3 regions of the Geobacillus sp. G4 genome follow, and region 3 is predicted to be linked to each of the others. Evidence: predicted binding sites of a transcription regulator. Region 3 holds the regulator's gene; each other region holds the start of a gene.
What was found. Region 3 encodes Rex, which represses fermentation and respiration genes when NADH is low (regulators of the CRP and FNR family bind a similar motif). Its sites were predicted from a motif close to TTGTGAAATATTTCACAA; they were not measured.

Region 1: the regulator Rex is predicted to act here: its motif matches at 1,827-1,844, upstream of ABS784_RS06195 (cytochrome ubiquinol oxidase subunit I).
Region 2: the regulator Rex is predicted to act here: its motif matches at 1,298-1,315, upstream of ABS784_RS06910 (TIGR04053 family radical SAM/SPASM domain-containing protein).

The regions. Positions count from the first base shown of each region.
Region 1 covers NZ_JBEPJY010000004.1:26,835-30,112, reverse strand. Annotated here, with positions in the region: gene ABS784_RS06200 (cytochrome d ubiquinol oxidase subunit II) at 1-261, opposite strand, end outside; gene ABS784_RS06195 (cytochrome ubiquinol oxidase subunit I) at 258-1,604, opposite strand; gene ABS784_RS06190 (SpoVR family protein) at 1,890-3,278, opposite strand, start outside.
Region 2 covers NZ_JBEPJY010000004.1:167,274-170,551, reverse strand. Annotated here, with positions in the region: gene ABS784_RS06910 (TIGR04053 family radical SAM/SPASM domain-containing protein) at 132-1,250, opposite strand; partial or broken gene ABS784_RS06905 (transcriptional regulator) at 1,388-1,645, shown strand; gene ABS784_RS06900 (molybdenum cofactor guanylyltransferase) at 1,914-2,495, opposite strand; gene ABS784_RS06895 (DUF2249 domain-containing protein) at 2,602-2,835, opposite strand; gene ABS784_RS06890 (hypothetical protein) at 2,965-3,132, shown strand.
Region 3 covers NZ_JBEPJY010000025.1:13,688-16,965, forward strand. Annotated here, with positions in the region: gene ABS784_RS15830 (YdiK family protein) at 1-21, shown strand, start outside; gene tatC (twin-arginine translocase subunit TatC) at 205-948, opposite strand; gene tatA (twin-arginine translocase TatA/TatE family subunit) at 969-1,121, opposite strand; gene ABS784_RS15845 (redox-sensing transcriptional repressor Rex) at 1,138-1,779, opposite strand; gene moaC (cyclic pyranopterin monophosphate synthase MoaC) at 1,795-2,283, opposite strand; gene ABS784_RS15855 (ABC-F family ATP-binding cassette domain-containing protein) at 2,381-3,278, shown strand, end outside.

The DNA of each region.
Region 1 (3,278 bases), on a different contig from region 3:
GACAAGCAAAATAGAACCGTAATAATACGCCGTTTTCGGAAAAAAGCCGACAATGCCGACAAAGAAAAAGACAAGAAAGACGTTCGTCACTTCCCATACAGGGGAAAGATAGCGCTGAATGATGCGGTGCAAAATATGCTGTTTGTTTGCCCAATGGCTATAGGCGCTGAAAAACCCAGCCCCGAAATCAATCGAGGCAACGATAATGTACCCGAACAAAAACAGCCATAACACCGAAATGCCAATGACTTCGAGCGTCATGGCGCCACCTCCCCGTTATTGGCCCGCTCTGCCAGCTCCCGTTCAACCGGGTTGCGGCGGAACATACGGATGAGCACTGTTGCGCTCGCAATTACTAACACCATATACAAAAGGCAAAACAACACAAGCATCGTATCCACATGCGCCGACGATGTCGCTCCTTCCGCCGTTTTCATATAGCCGCGCAAAATCCACGGCTGCCGCCCGACTTCCGCTAAGTACCATCCCGCCTCAATCGCAGCCATCGCCAGCGGCCCTCCCGCCACCAGCAGTCCAAAAAACCACTTTTTCGCCGTCCACTTCCAGCGGAAAATCGATCCGAGCCAATACGCGGCTGCGACAACCATTAAAAACACCCCGATCGTGACCATCACATCGAATAAGTAATGAATGTACAGTGGTGGGCGTTCATCTTCCGGAACTTCGTTCAGTCCGGTCACAACCGCAGCGGGATGGTTATGGGCCAAAATGCTAAGGGCATATGGAATTTCCAAGGCATATTTCACTTCCCCGTCTTCTTGGAGCGCGCCGAACAGGATCAACGGTGCATGGGAGCTCGTTTCAAAATGCCATTCAGCAGCCGCCAGCTTTTCTGGCTGGTATTCGGCTAAAAATTTGCCCGATAAGTCGCCAATCAATGCACTGGCTACCGAAAAAATAAAAGCTGTTTTCATCATTAAATGAAGTGCCTTGCGATGATAAATGTGACGATTGCCTTTCCATAAATGCCAAGCGGCGATCGAAGCAAGCACGAATGCTGACGTCATATACGAAGTCGCCAGCACATGGGCGACTTTCGTCGGCATCGCTGGGTTGAACATAGCCGCGATTGGATCGATGTTGACAAGCTCGCCGTTTTTAAATTCAAACCCTTGCGGCGTATTCATAAACGCGTTCACCATCGTAATAAACATGGCTGATGCTGAAGACCCAATTGCCACCGGGATAAGCAAAAGCAAATGTTTTTTCTGATTTTCGAACCGATCCCATGTATACAAATAAATGCCGAGGAAAATGGCTTCAAAAAAGAAGGCGAACGTCTCCATGAACAGCGGCAAGCTGATCACTTGGCCAGCCAGCTGCATAAAGTTCGGCCATAAAAGCGACAGCTGCAAGCCGATCGCTGTTCCTGTCACCACGCCGACCGCTACGGTGATGACAAAACCGCGCGTCCAGCGGCGAGCGAGTAAGATGTAATGCATATCATTTTTGCGAATCCCAACCCACTGAGCAATGGCGATCATCAGTGGAATCCCGACGCCGATCGTGGCATAAATGATGTGGACCGTCAGCGTCAATCCCGTCAAAATACGGCTAAGCAGCACCGGATCGTAACCGTTCACGATTCATCCCCCCTTATGAAAACAAGCGGCCAATCAAGGAAAGCAAGACAACAGCCGCAACAGCAAAGCTAACGAACACAAGCGTTTTTTCATGCCGCTTCCACATATCCATCCCCCCGGGCGAACAAACAGTGGTGAAGAATTTGTGACAACCATCACAAATTATCCACTTCATATTATTTCATAAAATCGGGGACGCTATCCGGCATGATTTCGAATAATTTGTGTCATTTTTCACATATTCATCGTGACAAACAAAAAAAGCAGGAGATCCCTGCCCTTATGTTATAAATATTTCCGATGCACCGTTTTCCCGTCATACGTAAACAACATCGGCTTTTCCTCGACGACCGTCTCCATATGGACCGGACGGCCCCACAACTGATAAATGTATGGGAGCACTTTTTCTAAATACTTCAGATCGAGTTCGATTCCTTCATACCAATGCTTCAAATACAACTCTCCGTTGCGCATATAATCGCCGTCATTGACCGTGATATACGGGAATCCGCCGTTTACCCGCATGCTGACGAGTTGGTCGCGGATATGCTCCCAGTTTTTGTCGACGATTTTATATTCTTTCCCCTGTTTTTGGAACAAATACATATCTTCGCGCATGACGAGCTCTTTCGTTAAATAGTTGCGCAAAAACGAAATGTCGGATTCGAGTTCGCGCACTTCAAAAATTTTCGCCCTCCCCGACCCCGGCTTGACGCCGTATTTTTTCATCTCCTCAGTCGGATTATTCCACCGCTCTTCAATGTCTTCAAAAATTTTCAGTCCTAAATAATACGGATTGATGCCAGTGCGCGACGGTTGCACGACGTTGGCGTTCAGTTTCGCAAATTCAATCGCCTCATCGCTCGTCAAATCCATCTCGCGCAAAATGCGCTGATGCCAATACGTCGCCCATCCTTCGTTCATGATTTTCGTCTCCAGCTGCGGCCAAAAATAAAGCATTTCCTCGCGCATCATCGTTAAAATGTCGCGTTGCCAATCCTCCAGTTCGCGGCTGTATTCTTCAATGAACAATAGCACATCTTTTTCCGGTTGCGGCGGAAACTTGCGCCGTTTTTTTCGCGGCGGCGTTTTCAGTTTGTTTCGCTCGTCAAGCGACCATAAATCGTCGTACGGCGTCGATGTTTTCGGAGGCTCCTCCTCTTCGTACACTTCCGTATCTTCCCACGTCCATGACAGCTTCGGCCGCAGGAGCGAGGGATCGATATGCTCCTGAATGGCCAAGACGGCATCCAAAAATTTTTCCACTTCCAATTTTCCGTATTGATGTTCATAATGCTTGATCCGCTCCGCTGTCGCCGCCATGCTTTCCACCATATCGCGCTTCGTGTTGCTGAAGCGTACGTTGTTTTTGAAAAAGTCGCTGTGGGCCAACACATGGGCGACGATCAGCTTATTTTGGATGAGCGTATTCGTATCGAGCAAAAACGCGTAGCAAGGGTCCGAATTGATGACGAGCTCGTAAATTTTGCTTAACCCTAAATCATAATGAAGCTTCATTTTGTAAAACTGTTTCCCAAAGCTCCAGTGGGAAAATCGCGTCGGCATCCCGTAAGCGCCAAACGTATAAAGAATGTCCGCCGGGCAAATTTCATAACGCATTGGATAAAAATCAAGGCCAAATCCTTCCGCAATTTCCGTAATCTCCGCAATGGC
Region 2 (3,278 bases), on a different contig from region 3:
AACGGGGAAGGGCGCCTGCTCCTTCCCCGTGTGTTTTGAACACACATCCAACATCCGCCGCATGCGCCCGGACAACCGTCTCACGAACGCCGCAGCGCCGTCATTTTAAGCAGCCGTTTTTCCCCGCCCTCTTACCGTTGGCTTTGCTCTTTTGTCCGCAGCGCCTTTGGAATGTAAACACAATACGGCTCGCTTTCCAAATAGTCGCCCGTTACAGCGTAAGCGCGTGAACGAGAGCCGCCGCACACATATCGGAACTCGCAGACGCCGCATTTTCCTTTATATTTGTCCGGATTGCGCAAGTCTTGGAAAATCGGCGAGTGTCGGTAAATGTCCGCCAGCGGCGTTTCCCGGACGTTCCCGGCTTTGACCGGCAGCAGCCCGCTCGGATAGACGTCGCCAATATGGGAAATAAAGACGAAACCGTTGCCGTCGTTTACTCCTTTCGGCGCGCGGCCGAGCCCGTCGACTTGTCCGGTCAACCCTTGGTTCAACACATCTTCGTAACGGATGCCGCCTTTTGTCGCTTTTCCTTCGCGCATTTTCGCCTGCAGCACAACGCGGCGGTAATGCTGGCCGGCTGTCGTTTTAATGTCAAACGGAACGCGCTTGCTCGTTTCATACAACCAGCGGAACACCCGCTCATGCTCGATGGGGGAAATCATGTCCTCCTCCTTCCCCCTGCCTGTCGGCACAAGGAAAAAGACGCTCCAAAGGACGCATTTCAGCTTCTCAACCAATTCCGCCATTTCATCAAGCACATGAACGTTGTATCGCGAAATGACGGTGTTGATTTGCACGGGAATGTCGAGCTCATGCAAGTATTGAATCGCACGGATCGTCAAATCAAACGAGCCGCTCACGCCGCGGAAATGGTCGTGAATCTCGGCGTTCGGCCCGTCAAGGCTGAACGCCCAGCGCGACAGACCGACCTCTTTTGCTTTGCGGATCGCCTCTTTCGTCACGTTCGGCGTCGCGCTTGGCGTCATTGACACGCGCAGCCCTTTATCGATCGCATATTTCGCTAAATCGTACACATCCGGACGCATGAGCGGATCGCCGCCCGTAAAGACGAGCATCGGCTGATCCATCTCGTAAATCTCATCGATCAGTTTTTTCCCTTCCTCAAACGTCAACTCGCGCGGATCGCGATGGTATTGCGCTTCAGCGCGGCAATGAAGGCACTTGAGTTGGCACGCCCGTGTCAACTCCCAAATGACGATAAACGGGTTTTTATTGAAATCGTGCATCCAATTCCCTCCTTGGCCTCCATTGTACCGCAACATTCAGGCGCGTTATGTGATATCGATCACATCCACAGCAAAGCCACAACAGAGGGCGATCGTACCATGGGCGAAGATGACAGCCATCTGAACAGGCGGTATAATATATTGACCCGCCATACGCCCAAAAAGTAAAGGAGTGGATGAAAATGAATAAAGTCTTTCGTTTGCGCGTAGAAGATCTAGAACAGGAAAAAGAGAAGGCGGTCAAACAAGCCGAAAAACAAAAAGCCATCGAAATCGCGAAAAACTTGCTTGACGTTCTGCCTATTCACGAAGTCGCGAAACGAACGGGGCTGACCGTCGCCGAAGTAGCGGACCTGGCGAAGGAAATGGACCAAAATCAACCCCCAGTCCAATGACGCAAAAGAGCCGAGGCCGTACGGTTCTTTTTTTTCGCACTGTTGCCGTTTCATAAAATTCAAGGTCATCATCAAAAGGTGCACTTGACCTTTTATTGACAGTTATTGTACAGGCGAAATCATTTTTCACTTGCGTATCATGAGCGTCTTCCTGCATCAAGTGCATTTTATGGTGAAAAGCCGGGAAAAAGAACCATTTCGTGGTCAAGGATGGCTCTTCTGATTGAAAAAAGTATATGCTGTGTCTCCTTCGGCCACAATTCCCCCTTCACCGGTACTCTCCCTCCGTATTGACATTGCGCCATACGGTTTCATCCGCGGCAAGCTGTTGGGCGTCAACATAGCGGACGCGGGCGCCGTCAATAAGCGAGATCATCCGCCGTTCGCCGGCGTCAAGCAGCTCGGCGATCACGGAACGAAGCCGACGATGGTATAGAGCGACCAATGGCTCTGGGCGGCCGCCATAGAGTGGAACGATGGCGTCAAACGTCGGATCGATATAGGAAGCAAGCCGCTCCGCCACTTCCCGCCGCATGTACGGCATGTCGCACGGCAGGACGAACACCCAGTCGGCTCGGCTCTGTTCCATGACGGTGTAAAGGCCGGCAAGCGGCCCACAGCCGCGGCAGCGCTCCACATCGAGCAGCACCGGGATGTCCGTTTGCCGGCGGAATTCATCGATAAGCGACGGGTGGCTGACGATGTACAATTCATCGGCGACGGATCGCAGCGCCGCGACGGACCAAGTGAAAAACGGAGCTCCTTCGTGCAACGCAAACGCCTTCGGCCGCCCAAACCGGCGCGACTGGCCGCCGGCGAGCACCGCTCCGGCAATCGTTTGTTTCATCATGCTTCCCCTTTCCGGACATCCATCGTTTGTTTTTACCGTACCATACCAACCGGCGAAAAAAAAAAGATTTCCGCCTGCAGACGGAAATCCCAATGGAGCGGATGATTTATTTTTTGCCGATGGCCACCCGCCATACGTCCGGCCCTTCCTCTAAGTACTCCCATGTAAACTGATCCGGACGCTCCATCATGAATTGGTATTGCAACGGACGCGGGTCATGGTCATTCGTCAGCTCCATCACTTCCCCCGGCTTCAAACTGTCAAACAGCCGAAAAATTGCCGGATGGCGGTCGCGCGGCGGATAGTCCGGGGCGTGGATTTTGGCGGCAAATTGGTTCATAACATTGGCCTCCTTTGTAGTATAATGAATTATATACTTTATCATAACCGCTTGAACCTTGGGGGGTAGTGACGAGCGTCACAGCCCGAAGGTGAACATGTTCAATCCCCATGAAAGGAGAAATGGCGGTTGGAAGAGCTTGTTGGCTTTTGCGCGCAATGCGGCAAGCCGATCCATTGTCTGCATGGGTTTTTAAACGGCGTCGTCAGCCGAGAAACAGAGACGTTGTACTGCTTTCCATGCTATGACAAGCAAAAGGAAACCGAACACACCACGCCGGACAAATGCCACAAGTGATTGAAAACGTTCACAAATGAAAGGGGGGCTGACCCAAAAATCCGCTAAAAAGCGGACTTTTGGAGCCAGCTCTTTCTTTATTAAGTAAGCCGTGTATTGATCATGAACGATTCCGAATCAAACCCTTTTATTTATAAGGAAATTCA
Region 3 (3,278 bases):
CTTTTCGCCTCAAAACGCTGACCCCCTTCCCGTGATTCGCGCGGGAAGGGACCAGAACATCAATCCCATGACGGCGATCATATCGTGAAAATGGAAACAAAAAAACAAGAGGCCGGCCTCAAAACCCTGTTTTGCGGCTTTTGAGACAGCCCCTTCGTTTGGCCCGGCCTTGCTCGCTTTCCTCTCAATGTTTTTCGTCCCGCCTCACTCATTGCCTTCCTGCTCGACTGCTCGCTGCGCTTTCCGATAGCCGATGCGCGCCACCCAAATGCTTCCTTCATACAAAATGGTGAGCGGAATCATGACGATCACTTGCGACAACACATCCGGCGGCGTAATGACCGCCGCTAAAATAAGCAGCGCTAAATACGCATACTTGCGGATGCGAACAAGAAGCTGCGGCGTAATAAGCCCTAAGCGGGTAAAAAACAGCACAACAATCGGAAGCTGAAATACGATGCCAAACGGCAGCACGAGCTGAAGCAAAAACTGAAAATATTCATTAATGCCGATCATTTGTTGAACCCCTAGTTGGTCAGCCAGCTGGCTCATAAATCGAACGACAAACGGAAACAAGACGAAATAAGCGAAGCTGACGCCTGCTAAAAAAAGAACGATCGACGCCGGGATATAGCTTAACGTCACTTTCCGCTCTTTTTCATACAGACCGGGGCTGACAAACGCCCAAATTTGATACAACAGCACCGGAGCCGACAGCACAGCTGCGATGACAAAGGCAAACTGAAAATACACTTTAATCGGATCGGTGAGGCGGAAGGCGTTCATGGTCAAATGCTTCGCCTCGGCCGTTCGCTGCAAATACAAAATGACATCATCGACAAAAAAGAAACTAACGACAAGCGCCGCAGCAAAAAAGATGAGCACGATGATGAGCCGTTTTCGCAGTTCACCCAGATGCTCATACACCGACATTTCTTTGTCATTCATTGTTTCTCCATCCTGCCTTGTCATCGGTCGGTTTTCGTTTCTTCGTCATCAGCGAGCCCTTTTGTGGCGTCTTTAAACTCGCGAAGCGACTGGCCGAACGACCGCCCTAATTCCGGCAGCTTTTTCGTGCCAAACAGCAACAAAATTGCAGCAACGAGCAACAAATATTTCATGTGTTGTTCTCTCCTTTTACGATGGCGATGGATAGTTTTTCAAAAAATAGACGAGCGACTGCAGCTCAATGGCTAAATCGATATGATGGACGCGAATATGGTTCGGCACGTTCAACCGCGCCGGAGTAAAGTTTAAAATGCCTTTAATTCCTTGGACGACAAGGCGGTCGGTCAGCGCTTGAGCCGCGGCGGCCGGCACGGTTAAAATGGCGACCGGGATGTTTTCGTGAAGCCGCTCCTCCAACTCATCGAGATGATAGACCGGCACCCCGCCGACTGTCGTTCCTACTTTCCGCTCATCGACATCAAACGCCATCACGATTTTCGTATTGTTGTTTTTCGAAAAATTATAGTTTAAAAAGGCGGTGCCTAAATTGCCGACGCCAAACAAGGCGACTTCGGTCACCTCATCCTCTTCAAGCGTCCGGCGGAAAAACGACAACAAATAATTGACATTATACCCGTATCCCTTTTTACCAAGCGCGCCAAAATAGGAGAAATCGCGGCGGATCGTCGCCGGATCGACTTTCACCGCCTCGCTCAACTCGGCAGAGGAGACGCGTTGCTTGCCGGAAGCGTGCAAGTTTTTCAAAAACCGATAGTAAAGCGGCAGCCGTTTGGCGGTTGCCTGCGGAATTTTCGGTTGTTCGTTGCTCATGATCTCATCCCCTAGCTAATCGGTTTTCCGTCGGTAATGGCCAGACTTCCCGCCCGTTTTTTCGACCAAATACGTCGGACCGATGACCATTCCTTTATCAAGCGCCTTGCACATATCGTACACCGTCAACGCACAGACCGAAGCGGCCGTCAGCGCTTCCATTTCCACTCCTGTGCTCCCTTTCGTTTTCACCGTTGCCGTGATGACGAGCTTATGCGCTTCTCCATCGTTTTCCCAAGCAAAAGCAATGTCCACACCCTTTAACATAAGCGGGTGACACATTGGAATAAGGTCAGCTGTCTTCTTCGCCGCCATCACCCCCGCCACTTGAGCGACGGCGAGCACATCCCCTTTCTCGATCGCATTGCTCGTCATTTTTTCGTAAATTTCCCGGCTGACAGTCACGCTCGTTTGCGCCACAGCCACTCGCACAGTATCTTCTTTGTGCGTAATATCAACCATTTTCGCGCGCCCTTGTTCATTGAAATGAGTGAACGATGACAATACAATCTCCTCCATTTATACACTATACACGATTTTTCATCATTCGTCTTTGACCGTTTTCGCGACTTACGTTAAACTATTCGCGAGGTGAAATGACATGATCATTTTGCAAGTGCACGGGCTCACGAAATATTTCGGCGCTGACCTTATTTTATCGAATATAAAACTAGAAATACAGTCCCGCGACCGAATTGCCCTTGTCGGCCGCAACGGAGCGGGAAAATCGACATTGTTGAAAATCATCGCCGGTGAACTCTCTTTCGACAGCGGCAAAATCATCAAACCAAACCATATCAAAATCGGCTATTTGGCGCAAAACAGCGGGCTCGACTCGCCGCGTTCCATTTGGGACGAAATGCTTGAGGTATTCACCCCGCTTCTAGGACTCGAAAAACAGCTCGCCGAACTCAGCATGCAACTCGGCGACCCAGACGTACTCGCCGATCCAGCTCGCTATGAAAAAACGCTGAAAACGTATGACGAGCTGCAAGAACAATACAAAGAACAAGGCGGCTACCAATACGAAGCCGATATCCGCTCCGTTTTGCACGGGCTGCAGTTTTCCTCATATGATTATAAAACAACGCCGATCTCGTCGTTAAGCGGCGGACAGCGGACGCGTCTTGCCCTTGGGAAATTGCTGTTGTCCAAGCCGGATTTATTGATTTTGGACGAGCCGACGAACCATTTGGATCTTGAGACGCTCTCTTGGCTGGAGCAGTACTTGCAAGCCTATCCCGGTGCCGTCCTGGTTGTTTCCCACGACCGCTACTTTTTAGACAAAATCGTCACTGACGTATACGAACTGTCGAATGCCACGCTCAAACACTATGCCGGCAACTACAGCCGCTATTTGGAGTTGCGGGCCGAGCAATACGAACAAGAGTTAAGACGGTACGAGAAACAGCAAGAAGAAATCGCCCGACTCCAAGACTTCATCCAGCGCAACATCGCCCGTGCCTCGACGGCCAAACGGGCGCAAAGCCGGCGAAAGC